Regions from separate parts of the Cedecea sp. NFIX57 genome, predicted to be linked through region 2. Evidence: predicted binding sites of a transcription regulator. Region 2 holds the regulator's gene; each other region holds the start of a gene.

Region 1 (5,673 bases), on a different contig from region 2:
ACATCCCTGCGCCAATGATAGTCCCACCGATGATCATTACCCCGCCTATTAACGAAGGCTTTGTGCCGGGGGCGGTTAACGTTGTCATATCGAATCCCTGAAAAACTGAGCACGACGAAATTGTCTTATGTGGCTCATTGTACCAGTACATGAGTACAAAAGGGATAAAAAAAAACCCGATTGCAATAACCGGGGCTTTTATCACTGCCGTTTAAAAATAATACGGCAGATTATAGGTCAATTATGCATCACCGAAGCGACGACGAGCGGTTGCAGCTCCGTCTTCACGACGCGGGCCACGGCCACCTTCACGGCGTTCACCGCTGAAGCTACGGCCTGCACCTGCCCCAGCGCCTTCGCGACGTGGACCACGACCGCCTTCACGACGCTCGCCGCCGAAGCCACGACCACCGTCACGACCGCCACGGCGTTCGCCGCTGCGCTCTGGACGAGGCTGTGCGTCACCCAACAGCTGCATATTCATCGGCTTGTTCAGAATACGAGTACGGGTAAAGTGCTGCAGTACTTCACCTGGCATGCCTTTCGGCAGCTCGATGGTGGAGTGAGTCCCGAACAGCTTGATGTTACCGATGTAACGGCTGCTGATGTCGCCTTCATTAGCGATAGCGCCAACGATGTGACGAACTTCAACGCCATCATCACGGCCCACTTCGATGCGGTACAGTTCCATATCGCCAGCATCACGACGCTCACGACGTGGACGATCTTCACCACCACGCTCTGGACGGTCGCCGCGCGGGCCACGATCATTACGGTCGCCACGACGTTCGAAGCGATCGTCACGCTCTTTGAATTCGCGACGTGGGCGCATCGGTGCATCTGGTGGCAGGATCAGAGGACGTTCACCCTGAGCCATTTTCAGCAGTGCTGCAGCCAGCGTTTCGATGTCCAGCTCTTCTTCAGCAGAAGGCTGAATTTTAGCCAGCAGGCCACGGTACAGATCCAGATCGCTGCTTTCCAGCTGCTGCTGAACTTTAGCGGCGAATTTAGCCAGACGACGCTCACCCAGCAGATCTGCGTTTGGCAGTTCTACTTCAGGAATCGTCAGCTTCATGGTGCGTTCGATGTTGCGCAGCAGGCGACGCTCACGGTTCTCAACGAACAGCAGCGCACGGCCAGCACGGCCAGCACGACCGGTACGGCCGATACGGTGAACGTAAGACTCGGAGTCCATCGGGATGTCGTAGTTAACAACCAGGCTGATACGCTCCACGTCCAGGCCACGGGCCGCAACGTCGGTGGCGATCAGGATGTCCAGACGACCATCTTTCAGGCGCTCCAGGGTCTGCTCACGCAGCGCCTGGTTCATGTCCCCGTTCAGCGCGGCGCTGTTGTAACCGCTACGCTCCAGCGCTTCAGCCACTTCCAGGGTCGCGTTTTTGGTACGAACGAAAATGATCGCCGCATCAAAATCTTCTGCTTCCAGGAAACGAACCAGCGCTTCGTTTTTACGCATGCCATAAACAGACCAGAAGCTCTGGCTGATGTCCGGGCGAGTAGTTACGCTGGACTGAATACGCACTTCCTGAGGATCTTTCATGAAGCGACGGGTAATGCGACGAATCGCTTCCGGCATAGTAGCAGAGAACAGCGCGGTCTGATGTTCGGCCGGGATCTGCGCCATGATGGTTTCAACGTCTTCGATGAAGCCCATACGCAGCATTTCATCCGCTTCATCCAGCACCAGACCTTTCAGGCCGGACAGGTTCAGGGTACCGCGTTTCAGGTGGTCAAGCAGACGCCCTGGGGTACCCACAACAATCTGAGGTCCCTGACGCAGAGCGCGCAGCTGCACGTCATAACGCTGGCCGCCGTAAAGGGCCACAACGTTCACGCCGTGCATGTGTTTAGAGAAATCCGTCATGGCTTCAGCAACCTGAACCGCCAGTTCGCGGGTCGGGGCCAGCACCAGAATTTGTGGTGCTTTCAGCTCAGGATCGAGGTTGTTCAGCAGCGGCAGGGAAAACGCTGCAGTTTTACCGCTACCAGTCTGGGCCATACCCAGAACGTCACGGCCATTCAGCAGGTGTGGGATACACTCAGCCTGAATTGGTGATGGCTTTTCGTAGCCCAGATCGTTCAGGGCCTGAATGATAGAGGCATGCAGCCCCAGATCAGAAAAAGTAGTTTCGATGATATCAGTCATGTAGTACATGTGCCTCGTTGATGGCGGCCAGTCTACGTAACTCATCGTGAAATTGATCTGCAATTTTCATTGAAAAGTGTGAACCGGCTCAAATTTGATTGATTAACGAACAAAAACGCCCTCACCCGTGAAGGTGATGACTTTAGTTAAAAAGTTTATGGGACGATCGTTGTTCGTCAGCTATTGCTGGTCCGATTCTGCCAGGTCGTCATGCTCCTGGCCCAAGAGCGCTAATTCCAACAATGCATAACGATGCTCAACGTAGTTGTGTACGTTGTTAGCAACCGCTAACTTGAACAGTGCCTTGGCGCTGTCCTTATCCCCCAGACTTAGGTAGTACTTACCTAAATAGAAGTTGGTTTCACTGAGATGCTCAGCGAGCGAGGTGTTATCCGTTGCGTCCGCCTTGAGGCGTTCCATTAGCTCTTTTTCGCTAATGTTGCCCAGGTAGAACTCGACAATATTCCATCCCCATTGCTCTCTATCCGATTTCTCGAGACGCTGTTGTAGCGCCACTTTGGCCTGTTTTTCGTCTAAATTGCGTTCAGCAATATAGAGCCACAGGCTACGGAAAGGATCGTTGGGATCGTCTTGATAAAACGCCAGCAGATCATCTTGCGCTAAACGATAACGACCACCGTAATAGAGGGCGATACCGCGATTTAAGTGCGCGTAGTTGTAAGTTGGATCAAGCTCAAGTACAGAATCAAACGCTTCATAGGCAGCATCAAAATTGCCTGCCTGCGTTAAATAAATGCCTAAGTAATTGAATACTTCAGGCATATCGGGACGGATGGCCAGCGCTTGTGAAAAATCATTCCGCGCCAGAGCCCTCAGACCGAGGCTATCATACAACACTCCGCGCTCATATAAAAGCTGTGCGCGTTCGTCATCGGTTAAAGCCCGACTGGCAAGTATTTGTTCCATGCGTGCCAGAATCACTTCCTGCTGCAGCGTAGGCTGCAATGGCACCGCTAATACTTCGTTCTTACGCCAGGCAGAGTTGCTGCATCCGGCCAGCGTGATAGCTGTCGCAACGAAACACCAGCGCAAAAAAGGCTTCATTTCCTACTCCCGAAGACAACAAATGGATGAACGTCCTGTCCCCCGGCTGCAAACGAGACATCCTGTCCCGTAACAAACAGCTCTCCATGTCACCATGGAGAGCTTAATTGGCAAACCTTACTCAGCTTCTGGCGCGGCTGGTGCTGCACCTTCTGCCGGAGACTGCTCGGTTGCTTCTTTAATGCTTAAACGGACGCGGCCCTGACGGTCAACTTCCAGTACTTTCACCGGAACTTCCTGACCCATCTGCAGATAGTCAGTCACTTTCTCTACGCGCTTATCAGCGATTTGAGAGATGTGAACCAGACCTTCTTTACCGCCGCCGATAGCAACAAACGCACCGAAATCAACGATACGAGTGACTTTACCGTTATAGATACGGCCCACTTCGATTTCCGCGGTGATCTCTTCGATACGACGGATAGCGTGTTTCGCTTTGTCACCGTCGGTCGCTGCGATTTTAACGGTACCGTCATCTTCGATTTCGATGGTGGTGCCGGTTTCTTCGGTCAGCGCACGAATCACAGCCCCACCCTTACCGATCACGTCTTTGATCTTGTCTGGGTTGATTTTGATGGTGTGAATACGTGGTGCGAACTCAGAGATATCGCCACGAGGTGCATCGATAGCCTGTTCCATCACGCCCAGAATGTGCAGACGCGCACCCTTAGCCTGGTTCAGAGCCACCTGCATGATTTCGCGGGTGATACCTTCGATTTTGATATCCATCTGCAGCGCAGAGATACCTTCACGGCTACCGGCTACTTTGAAGTCCATGTCGCCCAGGTGATCTTCGTCACCCAGAATGTCGGACAGAACCACGAAGTTGTCGCCTTCTTTCACCAGGCCCATTGCGATACCCGCAACGGCGGCTTTGATTGGCACACCTGCATCCATCAGTGCCAGAGAAGCACCACACACGGAGGCCATGGAAGAAGAACCGTTAGATTCGGTGATTTCAGAAACCACACGAACGGTGTACGGGAATTTATCAGCTTCTGGCATAACGGCCAGAACGCCACGCTTCGCCAGACGGCCGTGACCAATTTCACGACGCTTAGGCGAACCTACCATCCCGGTCTCGCCTACGGAGTACGGAGGGAAGTTGTAGTGGAACAGGAAGCTGTCAGTGCGCTCGCCCATCAGCTCGTCCAGCGTCTGTGCGTCACGTGCGGTACCCAGCGTTGCGGTAACCAGCGCCTGAGTTTCACCACGGGTGAACAGTGCAGAACCGTGAGTACGCGGCAGAACGCCAGTACGAACGTCCAGGCCACGAATCATGTCTTTCTCACGGCCATCGATGCGCAGCTCGCCTGCCAGAATACGGCTACGAACAACGTTTTTCTCGATAGCGTGCAGAATGTCAGACAGTTCGCCAGCATCCAGAGATTCGTCTTCTGCGGTCAGCGTCGCGATAACGTCAGCTTTGATGACGTCAACCTGGGCATAACGCTCTTGCTTCTCAGTGATGCGGTAAGCATCGCTCAGGCGGGATTCAGCCAGTGCGGCAACGCGCGCATTCAGCGCTTCGTTCACAGCTTCTGGCTGCCAGTCCCAACGTGGTTTACCGGCTTCGGCAACCAGCGCGTTGATTTCTTTGATGACAATCTGCTGCTGATCGTGGCCGAAGACAACGGCGCCCAGCATCTGGTCTTCGCTCAGCAGTTCAGCTTCGGATTCAACCATCAGCACTGCGCTTTCGGTACCGGCAACAACCAAGTCCAGCTTGCTGGTTTTCAGCTCTTCGGCAGTTGGGTTCAGCACGTACTGGTCATTGATGTAACCAACGCGAGCGGCACCGATTGGGCCGTTAAACGGAATACCGGACAGGCTCAGCGCTGCAGAAGCACCGATCATGGCTACGATATCAGGGTGAACCTGTGGGTTTACGGAAACAACGGTGGCGATAACCTGCACTTCGTTGACGAAACCTTCAGGGAACAGCGGGCGAACCGGGCGGTCAATCAGACGCGCAATCAGGGTTTCGCCTTCGCTTGGACGGCCTTCACGACGGAAGAAGCTACCTGGGATACGACCAGCAGCGTAGGTACGCTCCTGATAGTTAACGGTCAGCGGGAAGAAGTCCTGGCCTGGCTTGGCTTTTTTCTGGCCAACAACGGTAACGAATACCGCGGTGTCATCCATGCTTACCATTACAGCAGCGGTAGCCTGGCGAGCCATCATGCCGGTTTCAAGCGTGACCGTATGCTGGCCATACTGGAATTTACGAACGATCGGATTCAGCAAAATAAGATCCTTTAAAATGACGGGCAGCACGTGGCTTCACGCGCCGCCGTTGGTACCCGACCTTCATCGCATCCTCGCGACTAATGACAATCCTAACCCGCTCTGACGGGTAAAGCCTCTCATTAGCCGCGCGAACCTCTGCAATAAAGATCACACTCAGCAACAATACATTAGTTTCCATAGAATTGCTGCCG
Region 2 (5,673 bases):
TGCGTCACCCAGAGTTTCATGTCTGCCAGGTAGTGAGAGTTAAATCCTGGCTCTTGCATCGCCTGATTGAGCGAGTTGAACAGCGCGTTGTGCGCCTGGTTGACCCGCATACGCTGCCAGGCCAGCGGGGTGGGCTCCGGATCGTTGCTTAATATCAGCCGAATAGCGTCCTGATCCGCCTCCAATGCGTCGTGGGCGTTCTGGCGCAGCAGGCCGGTTTGCCACTGTGGCCAGAGCCAGATCATGCCGCCAAAGGCAATCAGGCAGCCGAGCAGGGTGTCTATGAGCCGGGGAATGATGTAACTCTCGGCGCTGAGGGTGATGAGCTGCAGGGTATATACCGCCGTGACGGTGAAACCGATGGTGGCCCAGCCGTAGCTTTTGCGGATAAACAGGTAGCTCACCAGCGTAATCATTAACATCGCCAGCAGGGTGTAGCTGTCCGGGACGTGGAAGTGCAGGGTGATACCCGCTATACACAGCCCTGCCATGGTGCCTGCCGCCCTGTGAACGATGCGCACCCGCGTTGCACCATAGCCGTTTTGCGTCACGAACATCACCGTCATCAGGATCCAATACGGCTTTGGCAAGTGTAAGAAGGAGCCCAGCAGGCTGGCAATGGTCAGCATCACGCCTAAACGTGCGGAGCTGCGCAAAGCGGAGGATTTGAACGAGAGATAGCTTTTCAGGGCCGGGAAAAACGGTAAACGGCGTTCCCTGTCCTCCATTAAATCCCTCACGTACAGCGGCCGCTGGGTTTTCAGTACCCGGGCAATGCGGCTGAAGTGGTAATGGCAGAACTGCCCCACAGGATTGTCCGGGTTCTGGCGGGCGATTTTTTCCAGCGCGTCGATTTGCTTGTCCATGGTAAAACGCGTTGGGTAGCGGTGATAAAGAATATCGTCTGCCAGCACGCGCAGGCGCGCGGCGATGGTTTGGGCATTCCAGCGGATCACGGCTTCCGCATGGCTCTGCTCGACCAGCTTCTGAACCTCTTCCGGCTGATGCAGGCTAACCGAAATGTGCTCCTGCAAATCCAGCGCGACCTGGAAAGCACGTAACAGGCGCTTGTAGCCGTTTTGCTGGTTGGCGGACAGCATATGCAACTGCTGATAACAGGTGGTTATCAGGTCGACGGCTTTTTGCTGGCGGGCAAGCAGCGGCGGCAGCGCCTTTTCCGGATCGGTGTGCTGGGTTAGCAGGCTGTATTTTGCTTCGCAGTAATCTGCAAGCTGGCGATACAACAGGCTGAGCGACTCTCTGAGCGGCTGTTCACGCCATAGCCGGAACCAAAACCAGTTGAAGGCGCCGTACCAGATGGTGCCGAAGATATAGAGCACCATGGGTTTCCAGATCGGCATATTCCCGGCCATGCTGAGCGTAAAAATAGCGGCGATCAGCGACGCGGGCAGCAGGCGTGCGTGAAGTGAGCTGATTTCCGCCGTGACGCCGAGCAGCAGAGCCATGACGATCAATATCGCCGGCAGCGGGATGTGGGTATAAAGCAGCAGAAGCTGCAGGATAAGGCTGCTGAGGGCGAACAGGCTGCCGCCGATAATCAAACGTTTGAAGAAGCGTTTGTGCGGTGTGTCCAGCCCGGCAATGTTGCAGCAGGCGGGAACTAACGAGAAGAGCAGGCCGTTTTGCAGGCTGCCAAGCAGTAGGCCGATAGCCACGGGAAGACACAGCACCAGCGTTTGCCTCAGCGCGTAGTTAACTTCCGGGTGGTAAATTAATCTCTTCCACATAGCCTGAATTGTAGAGACAAAAAAGGCGTGTTACCGAAGCCACACGCCTTTATAAGGGCTAATTAACGTGTGCCGTAAACGACAATCGTTTTACCGTGGGCGGAAATGAGGTTCTGATCTTCCAGCATTTTCAGAATACGGCCAACGGTTTCGCGGGAGCAGCCCACGATCTGACCGATTTCCTGGCGGGTGATTTTGATTTGCATCCCGTCCGGGTGGGTCATGGCATCCGGCTGTTTAGCCAGGTTAAGCAACGTCTGAGCGATACGGCCGGTCACGTCGAGGAACGCGAGGTTGCCGACTTTCTCAGAGGTGACCTGCAGGCGGCGTGCCATCTGGGAAGAAAGGCGCATCAGGATGTCCGGGTTGACCTGAATCAGCTGACGGAATTTTTTATAGGAAATTTCAGCTACTTCACAGGCGGTCTTGGCACGAACCCAGGCGCTACGCTCCTGACCTTCTTCGAATAAACCTAATTCACCAATGAAATCACCCTGATTCAGATAAGAAAGGATCATCTCCTTGCCTTCTTCATCTTTAATCAGAACAGCTACGGAGCCTTTGACGATGTAGTACAGCGTCTCCGCCTTTTCACCCTGGTGAATCAGCGTGCTCTTCGACGGATACTTATGAATGTGGCAATGAGACAAGAACCATTCGAGAGTCGGGTCTGTTTGCGGTTTGCCAAGCACCATGCGCGGTTATCCTCTGTTATAAACTGGCTACCAAAGACAAGACGTGAAACCTCTTGTCTGGCGTTGCAATCGTGAAATTTTCCCAAGCCCTGGGAGCTGGCGGGCAGGTTAACCCTGCGGCCTGTAATTAGTCGTTTCCTCTGCTTACGGCATAAACGTCTCTGTATCGCAGCAGCATCCGGATTGTTTTAGCATAGCTTTTGGTAAGTGTCTTGTATTGTCTCGTTTCAGCATGACCTGGATCGCCTTACGTTGCCAGTTTTCACGTAGACGCGTAATCTGAAAGAATATTTTCTCAACGGGAGTAAGTAAAATGCAGGCAAGAGTTAAATGGGTGGAAGGCATGACTTTCCTCGGTGAATCCGCTTCTGGCCACCAAATTCTGATGGACGGCAACTCCGGGGATAAAGCGCCAAGTCCGATGGAAATGCTGCTGATGGCCGCGGGTGGTTGTAGCTCAATTGACGTGGTGTCGATTCTGCAAAAAGGCCGTCATGAGGTGACGGATTGTGAGGTGAAACTGACTTCCGAACGTCGTGAAGAAGCGCCACGCCTGTTTACCCACATCCATCTGCATTTTGTTGTGAGTGGTAAAGAGCTGAAAGAAAGTGCGGTTGCCCGCGCCGTTGAGCTGACTGCAGAGAAATATTGCTCGGTGACGTTGATGCTGGAGAAAGCCGCAGAGATTAGCCACAGCTACGAACTTATTGAAGCATAAGTAGAAAAGGGCGGTGTACAAACCGCCCTTACGCCATCAGGCAATTTTCCTGCCTTCCGCCAGCCTCTGCACCAACGGGGCCATGATCAGCTCCATCGCCAGCCCCATTTTCCCTCCCGGCACCACCAATGTATTAATGTGGGAGATAAACGACCCCTGCAACATCGCCAGCAAATAAGGGAAGTCGATGTCGTCCAGCCCGCGGAAGTGAATGACCACGAAGCTTTCGTCCAGCGACGGAATGGCCCGGGCGGCAAACGGGTTAGAAGTATCCACCGTCGGAACGCGCTGGAAGTTGATATGGGTACGTGAGAATTGTGGGGTAATGAAGTTGATGTAATCATCCATGGAGCGCACAACGGAATCCATCACCGCTTCCCGCGAATGCCCACGCTCGCTGGTGTCGCGCACCAGTTTCTGGATCCATTCCAGGTTAACGATGGGCACCACGCCTACCAATAAATCGACGCAGTCGGCGACGTTATGCTGAGGGGTGACCACGCCGCCGTGAAGACCTTCATAAAACAGGACGTCAGTGGGCTCCGGGAGCGGCTGCCAGGGGGTAAACGTTCCCGGTACCTGATTCCACGGCACGGCTTCATCGTAGGTATGCAGGTATTTACGCGATTGCCCTTTGCCGGTCTGGCCGTACTCGATAAAGGTTTGTTCCAATAGCCCGAAATCGTTGGCTTCTGGCCCAAAGTAACTAATATGGCGGCCGGCATCCCGTGCCTTGCGGATAGCCATGTCCATTTCCGGACGGGTATAACGGTGGAAACTGTCGCCTTCAACTTCGGCGGCGCGCAGGTTGAGCTGCTGGAAAATTTTGCGAAAAGCGAGGCTGGTGGTTGTCGTTCCGGCGCCGCTGGAACCTGTGACCGCAATAACCGGGTGTTTGGCTGACATAGGGTGAAAACTCCGTGAGGGATCGGAAAAGAGAGCTGTATCTGCTTGTTATACTTTTCAGCCAGTATAGATCACCCTGCCAGTTAGCGGTCAGCCGCGAAACTGCCCGCGCGGCATAATGTTCACCGTTTCATGGAGTTCAGACCAAACCAGCACGGCCTCGCCGCTTTGTAACTGGCGCTTCACGTCGGCGACTTTTTGCGTCAGCGAGCGCTCCTGCTCACCATAATCTGTGCCTTCCCGTAATACAAAAGATTCAATCAAATTGTCGAGCGTTTCGGGGTCGAGATCTTGCCAGGGGATGATCATTTCAATGGTCCAGGAAACGGGTTAGCCAGTCGGGAATACGCTGCTCAAGCCACATTTGTGGGCGCAGCAGAGTGCCGCCAACAAAGCCAACGTGGCCGCCATAAGTCGTGAGCTGATACTGGATATTGGGCGGTAGCGTTTCACGGTCCGGGATGACGTGGTGATCCATGAACGGGTCGTCTTTGGCATGGATAATCAGCGTCGGAGCGGCGATTTCCGGCAAAAGCGGCATGGCGCTGCACTGGCGATAGTAGTCCAGCGCGTCGGCAAAGCCATGGATCTTCGAGGTAATTAAGTCATCGAACTCGCGAATGCGGCGCAGGCTTTTCAGCTTGCGCAGGTCGATAGGCAGCGAGCCTGGGTAGCTCTTCAGCTTGCGGGCGGCATTTTTCTTCAGCAGGTTCAGCAGGTAATGCTGATAAACGCGGGAGAAGCCCTGTTCCATGTGGTAGCAACACTGCTCGAGCATCAACGGGGCGGAAACAATCACGCCGGCTTTCAGGGTGCAGGCTGCGCCCTGTTTTGCCATCAGGCAGGCGAGCATATTCCCACCCAGCGAAAAACCAACGGCGGCGGTGGGGACTTCACCGTAACGCTGATTCAACCATTCGAGGAAGTAAGTGCCGTCTTCCGTTTCGCCGGAGTGGTAAATGCGTTCTTTGCGATTTGGCACGCCACTGCAGCCGCGAAAATGCATCACCACGCCCAGCCAGCCGCGTTTTTTCGCCGCTTCTATCATGCCATGGGCGTAGGGGCTGTGGAGGCTGCCTTCCAGCCCGTGAAACACCACCAGACGCGGTTTGTGCAGGGCGGTTTGCGGATCTTCGCTCCACGCAAGATCGACAAAATCTCCGTCCGGCATGTCCAGCCGCTGCCAGTGGGGTTTGAAATTGATTCGACGACGAATCAAACGTGGGATCATGGTTTGCAGATGCGGGTTACTGAGTCCGCGCATCGGGCGGAAATCGTCACCTTCATCATGATGAATATTCAATTCTAAAGGACTTGTACTGGCCATATCACACTGTTAGTTTCGTTTAGTTCGCTAATTATTCTTCGGGTGTGGAGCACCCAATTCATGGACTTAACGCTTTTTCTTTCGATGCTGGGCTTTCTCTGGGTCGCCGCCATCACACCTGGCCCTAATAATACGCTACTTACCGCATCCGGGGCGAATTACGGTTTCTTCCGCAGCCTGCCGCTGATGATTGGCATCATGCTCGGAATGCAGTGCATTTTAGTGCTTGTTGCCTTTGGCGTGGGTAGCTTAATCCTGCTTTACCCTGCTCTGCACCTT
Region 3 (5,673 bases), on a different contig from region 2:
ACGGTGCAGGGCGACAATCCCACCGGTCATATTGTAATAGGTAGTGTTTTCAAACCCGGCTTCTTCCATCATGCCTTTCAGCGTTTCCTGATCCGGGTGCATGCGAATGGATTCTGCCAGGTAGCGATAACTTTCGCCGTCCTGAGCGACCATTTCACCGATGCGCGGCAGAATGTGGAAGGAATACGCGTCGTAGGCTTTGTTCAGCGGCTCGAAAGCCGGTTTGGAGAACTCAAGCACCAGCAGGCGGCCACCGGGTTTGAGCACGCGGAACATAGAGCGCAATGCAGCGTCTTTATCCGTGACGTTACGCAGGCCAAAGGAGATGGTGATGCAGTCAAAGGTGTTGTCCGGGAATGGCAGCGCTTCGGCGTTAGCCTGCACGTATCTGACGTTCCCCACAATGCCGATATTGCGCAGCTTTTCACGCCCCATTTTCAGCATCGAATCGTTAATATCGGCCAATACGACTTCACCGGTCTCACCGACCAGACGAGAAAATTTCGCCGTCAGATCGCCCGTACCGCCCGCAAGATCCAGCACGCGCTGGCCACGACGCACACCGCTACAATCTATCGTGTAGCGTTTCCACAACCTGTGGATACCAAAAGACATCAGGTCGTTCATTACGTCGTATTTCGCCGCAACAGAGTGGAACACGTTCGCCACCATATCGACCTTTTGCTCTTTAGCTACGGTACGGAAGCCAAAGTGCGTTGTTTCCTGGGATCCGGACTCCTGGGATTCATCAACCATCTCAATGCCTGCTTAATCAAGAAAATGTTCGGGAAGTGTAACAGAATGGGCGCGAAAGCCCTATGATTCAACCGTGCTACTCAGCCTCAGTTTAACGCTCTTCACCTGTGCGCAATGAAGACAAAGCATCGAATTCAGCCTCAGGTTCTTCGCCCTCATGGCCCAGTCGCGCCGAATCATCCTCATCTTCCTGACGAGCGCGTTCAACCAGATCTGGATTCATCTCACGTTTGACTTCTACGCCAAGCCCGCGAAACGCATCAGCCTGAACCAGGATATTCCCACGCCCGGACGAAAGCTTTTTCATCGCCTGCCGATAGTTGTCCTGGGCCTTATCGAGGCTTTGCCCAATGGCAGACATATCATCCACGAACAGGCGCATTTTATCGTACAGTCGCCCCGCCCTGTCGGCGATTTGTTGGGCATTACGGCTTTGATGTTCATAGCGCCACAGGTTAGCAATCGTGCGCAACGCCACCAGCAGCGTCGTCGGGCTCACCAGCATAATGTTATTTTTCAGCGCTTCGCTAATCAGTTCAGGCTGTCTGTCGATAGCCAGCAGGAAAGCGGGCTCAACGGGAATAAACATCAACACGTAGTCCAGGGAACGCAACCCCGGCAGTTGCTGGTAATCCTTACGGCCCAGAAGGCGAATATGGCTGCGGATAGCGGCGATGTGTTCATTCAGCGCACTTTCACGCGTGAGTTCATCTTCACCATTGAAGTAACGCTCGTAGGCCACCAGCGTCATTTTTGCATCAATAACAACGTCTTTGCCCTGCGGCAGGCGAACGATAACATCCGGCTGCATGCGGCTGTTATTTTCGAGCTGGATATTCACCTGAGTCTGATACTCATGGCCTTCACGCAGGCCAGAAGCTTCCAGTACCCGAGTTAACACCACTTCCCCCCAGTTACCCTGGGTTTTGTTGTCGCCCTTTAGCGCTTTGGTGAGATTGAGCGCCTCTTGCGCCATTTGTGCATTGAGCTGCTGCAGGTTACGGATTTCGTGCGTCAGCGTATGGCGTTCACGGGCCTCCTGACCAAAACTTTCCTGGACCTGGCGACGGAAACCATCGAGCTGCTCACGAAGTGGAGAGAGCAACATGTTCAGGCTTTGGCGGTTCTGCTCTTCAACTTTGCGCCCGCTTTGCTCAAAAATACGGTGGGCCAGATTCTCAAACTGCTCATTCAGGCGCTGCTCGCTATTGAGCATTTGACGGTGCTTGTCTTCAGCATTGAGCCGCGTTTGCTCCAGCAATGTGGTTAATTCACGGATATCTGCTTCCTGCCCGCTGTTAATTTCCATTTGGGTGCGGACTTCACGGTTAAGCTGGTCGCACTCTTCCCGCCAGTGCTGGTTTTGCTGAAGCTCCTGCCGCGCGGCTGTAAGCTCACCGTAGATTTCACGCTGTTCTTCATGTAAAGCCGACAGCCGCTGTGCCGCACGCAGACTGGCGATAAGCCAGCCGGTCAGCAAGCCCACCAGCCCGATGCCCAGCCCAAACAACAGTGAAATATCCATGCATCCCCCAAAACGATATCAACATCGGCAAAATAAAATTCTGCTGTATAAATGTCCAGATGAAAAGGGATTTTCCGGAAGGGAGTGCGCAAAGCATAAAAAAAGCCGGCGAGCGCCGGCCTTATGAACGGAAAAGCAAAACTACAGCAGGCGACGCGCCGCCTCGACCACGATTTTCACCGCGTGGCTTTCCGTTTTCTTCATGGTTTCCGCATTAGGGATCTCTTGCTGAGTACGGTTCACGATTACTCCAGCAACCATACCCGCACGCAGGCCCTGGCTTGAACACATGGTCAGCAGCGTGGCGGATTCCATTTCATAGTTCATCACGCCCATTTCCTGCCACTCTTTCATTGAGCCTTTGAAGCGGCTAACTACGCGGCCGGACAGCGTGTCGTAACGCTCCTGCCCAGGGTAGAAGGTGTCGGAGGATGCGGTCACGCCGATGTGCGTCGTTGCGCCCACGGCTTTTGCCGCTTCAACCAGCGCAGTGGTACATGCGAAGTCTGCCACAGCCGGGTATTCCATAGGCGCGAAGTGCAGGCTGGCACCATCAAGGCGAACGGAGGCGGTGGTCACAAGCACATCGCCCACGTTGATGTTCGGCTGAATCGCCCCGGTCGTCCCGACGCGCAGGAAAGTACGGATGCCAAGCTGCGCCAGTTCTTCAACAGCAATAGAGGTCGATGGGCCGCCGATACCGGTAGAACAGATGATAACCGGCTTGCCGTCGAGTTCGGCGCGCCAGGAAGTGAATTCACGGTGGGAAGCCAGCTTAACCGGCTTGTCCATCAGCGCGGCGATTTTTTCCACACGCTCAGGATCGCCTGGGACGATGGCAAGCGTAGCCCCTTGCAGGTCATTTTTAGTGAGGCCGAGATGGAAAACATCAGACTTGGACATAACAGACTCCTCTGTTGAGTAGGTTTCAGGAGAAGCAAAGCGACACTTTACAGAACCCCTGAGCATAATTTCGTGATGACGCTCACTTTGAATGAAACAAATTACATTATTTGTATGCTCATATGCGATCAGCATCACAATTAAGTGTCGATCGGGCTATTTTTTGAACTTTGACGGCGTTTTTTGCCCGCCAGATTTGCTACTAATCCTGGCTATAGTTATCACACTGCGCTAATGCTGGTTCGGAGAAAACCATGAAACAAAAGCAAACAACACATAACACACCGGGCGAAGGTTTCGCACCGGCGGCCTCACCCATCGCCCCCACCGCTTTGCTAACGCCGGACGACGCTATTCTTTCTGGGGAAACGTCAATTCCAAGCCAGGGCGACAATATGCCGGCTTACCACGCCAGGCCCAAAAATGCCGATGGCCCGCTGCCGGTCGTTATTGTCATTCAGGAGATTTTTGGCGTACACGAACATATCCGCGATCTCTGTCGCCGGCTGGCGCTTGAAGGCTACCTGGCCATTGCCCCGGAGCTCTATTTTCGCCAGGGCGAACCGGGTGACTTCGCCGATATTCCCACGTTGTTAAGCGGCCTGGTCTCAAAAGTACCGGACAACCAGGTGCTGGGCGATCTTGACCATGTGGCAAGTTGGGCTTCACGCAACGGCGGCGACGCGCACCGCCTGATGGTCACCGGTTTTTGCTGGGGCGGGCGAATCGCCTGGCTTTATGCGGCACACAATCCACAGCTCAAAGCGGCCGTCGCCTGGTACGGCAAGCTGACAGGTGAAAAGACGTTGAACTCTCATCACCACCCGGTAGATATCGCCGTCAATCTTAATGCGCCAGTGCTAGGCCTGTATGGTGGCCAGGATACCGGGATCTCTCAGGAAAGCGTTGAGACCATGCGCCAGGCACTAAGAGCGGCCAATGCCAATGCGGAAATCATTGTTTACCCGGAAGCCGGGCATGCTTTTAACGCAGATTATCGCCCGAGCTACCATGAAGAGTCGGCCAAAGATGGTTGGGAAAGAATGCTGGCGTGGTTTAAACGCTATGGCGTGAGGAAGTAATAAGAAAGGGGGCGAAAAGCCCCCTTTACTCTTAGCATCAAGCAGTGCGCAGATTCTGAGCCGCTTGTACCATGTTTGCCAGCGCCGCACGGGTTTCCGGCCAGCCACGGGTTTTCAGGCCGCAGTCAGGGTTAACCCACAAGCGCTCTGCCGGAACGGATTCCGCCGCTTTCTTGAGCAGGGCTTCAATCCATTGCACATCCGGAACGTTTGGAGAGTGGATGTCGTATACCCCCGGCCCGATTTCATTCGGGTACTCGAACTCTTTAAACGCCTCCAGCAGATCCATATCGGAACGGGAAGTTTCGATGGTGATCACGTCCGCATCCAGCGCCGCAATGGAGTCCATGATGTCGTTGAACTCGCAGTAGCACATGTGGGTGTGGATTTGGGTGTCATCTCGCACCACGGCGGCGTTCAGACGGAAGGCTTCCACGCCCCACTCCAGATAAGCCTGCCAGTCAGACTGGCGCAGCGGCAAACCTTCACGCAGAGCGGGTTCATCAATCTGGATGATACCGATACCTGCGGCTTCCAGATCCGCTACTTCGTCACGCAAGGCCAGCGCAATCTGCTTCGCGATAGTCTCTCGGGAAACATCTTCACGCGGGAAGGACCAGCAAAGAATCGTGACCGGACCGGTCAGCATGCCTTTAACCGGTTTGTCGGTCAGGGACTGCGCGTATTTGGCCCACTCAACGGTGATCGGCTCCGGGCGACTGATATCACCGATAACAATCGGTGGCTTCACGCAGCGGGAGCCGTAGCTCTGCACCCAGCCGTTTTGAGTAAAGACGAAGCCGTCCAGATGCTCGCCGAAATACTCGACCATGTCGTTACGCTCGGCTTCGCCATGAACCAGTACATCAAGGCCCAGACGTTCCTGTTCTGCAATCGCCTGTTTAATATGTTCGGCGATACCGGTGCGATAGTTGTTGGCGTCCAGCTTGCCTTTTTTGAAGTCCAGGCGCAGGCCGCGAATTTCAGTTGTTTGCGGGAAGGAGCCGATGGTCGTTGTTGGCCAGGCTGGCAGGTTGAAACGTTCACGCTGGGCTGCTGCACGGGCAGTGTAAGCATTCTGGCGCTGGCTATCCTGGGCGGTAATTTTAGCCAGACGTTCGCTGACAGCGGCATTGTGCACACGTTTGGACTGGCGACGAGCCTGAATCGGTGCGCTCCATTCAGCAATTTTTGCGGTATTCCCGCTGTTTAACGCTTCAGTCAGCAGAGACAGCTCGGCACACTTCTGCAGAGCAAAAGCAAACCAGCTTTTCACTTCGGCATCCAGACGAGTTTCTACGCTCAGATCGATTGGGCTGTGCAGCAGGGAGCAGGAAGATGCCACCCACAATTCACGTTTACCCACCAGATCTTTTAACTGAGCATATTTCTCCGTCAGATCGGCAC

The links. Region 2 encodes CRP, which controls carbon source genes, mostly activating them, when cyclic AMP is high. Its sites were predicted from a motif close to ATGTGANNNNNNTCACAT; they were not measured.
Region 1: a site for CRP is predicted at 2,244-2,261, ahead of yrbN (protein YrbN). Genes of this name have one in related genera too.
Region 3: a site for CRP is predicted at 3,307-3,324, ahead of udp (uridine phosphorylase). Genes of this name have one in related genera too.

Annotation. Positions count from the first base shown of each region.
Region 1 is NZ_FXAS01000008.1:51,486-57,158, forward strand. Features, by position in the region: gene mtr (tryptophan permease) at 1-88, opposite strand, end outside; gene B9Y90_RS08500 (DEAD/DEAH family ATP-dependent RNA helicase) at 242-2,167, opposite strand; gene yrbN (protein YrbN) at 2,160-2,237, opposite strand; gene nlpI (lipoprotein NlpI) at 2,348-3,232, opposite strand; gene pnp (polyribonucleotide nucleotidyltransferase) at 3,350-5,479, opposite strand.
Region 2 is NZ_FXAS01000003.1:12,663-18,335, reverse strand. Features, by position in the region: gene B9Y90_RS02765 (YccS/YhfK family putative transporter) at 1-1,748, opposite strand, end outside; gene crp (cAMP-activated global transcriptional regulator CRP) at 1,811-2,443, opposite strand; gene B9Y90_RS02755 (OsmC family protein) at 2,757-3,161, shown strand; gene B9Y90_RS02750 (phosphoribulokinase) at 3,198-4,067, opposite strand; gene B9Y90_RS02745 (YheU family protein) at 4,158-4,376, opposite strand; gene B9Y90_RS02740 (hydrolase) at 4,378-5,394, opposite strand; gene B9Y90_RS02735 (LysE family translocator) at 5,455-5,673, shown strand, end outside.
Region 3 is NZ_FXAS01000025.1:5,959-11,631, forward strand. Features, by position in the region: gene ubiE (bifunctional demethylmenaquinone methyltransferase/2-methoxy-6-polyprenyl-1,4-benzoquinol methylase UbiE) at 1-756, opposite strand, end outside; gene rmuC (DNA recombination protein RmuC) at 848-2,281, opposite strand; gene udp (uridine phosphorylase) at 2,423-3,184, opposite strand; gene B9Y90_RS18975 (dienelactone hydrolase family protein) at 3,439-4,266, shown strand; gene metE (5-methyltetrahydropteroyltriglutamate--homocysteine S-methyltransferase) at 4,304-5,673, opposite strand, start outside.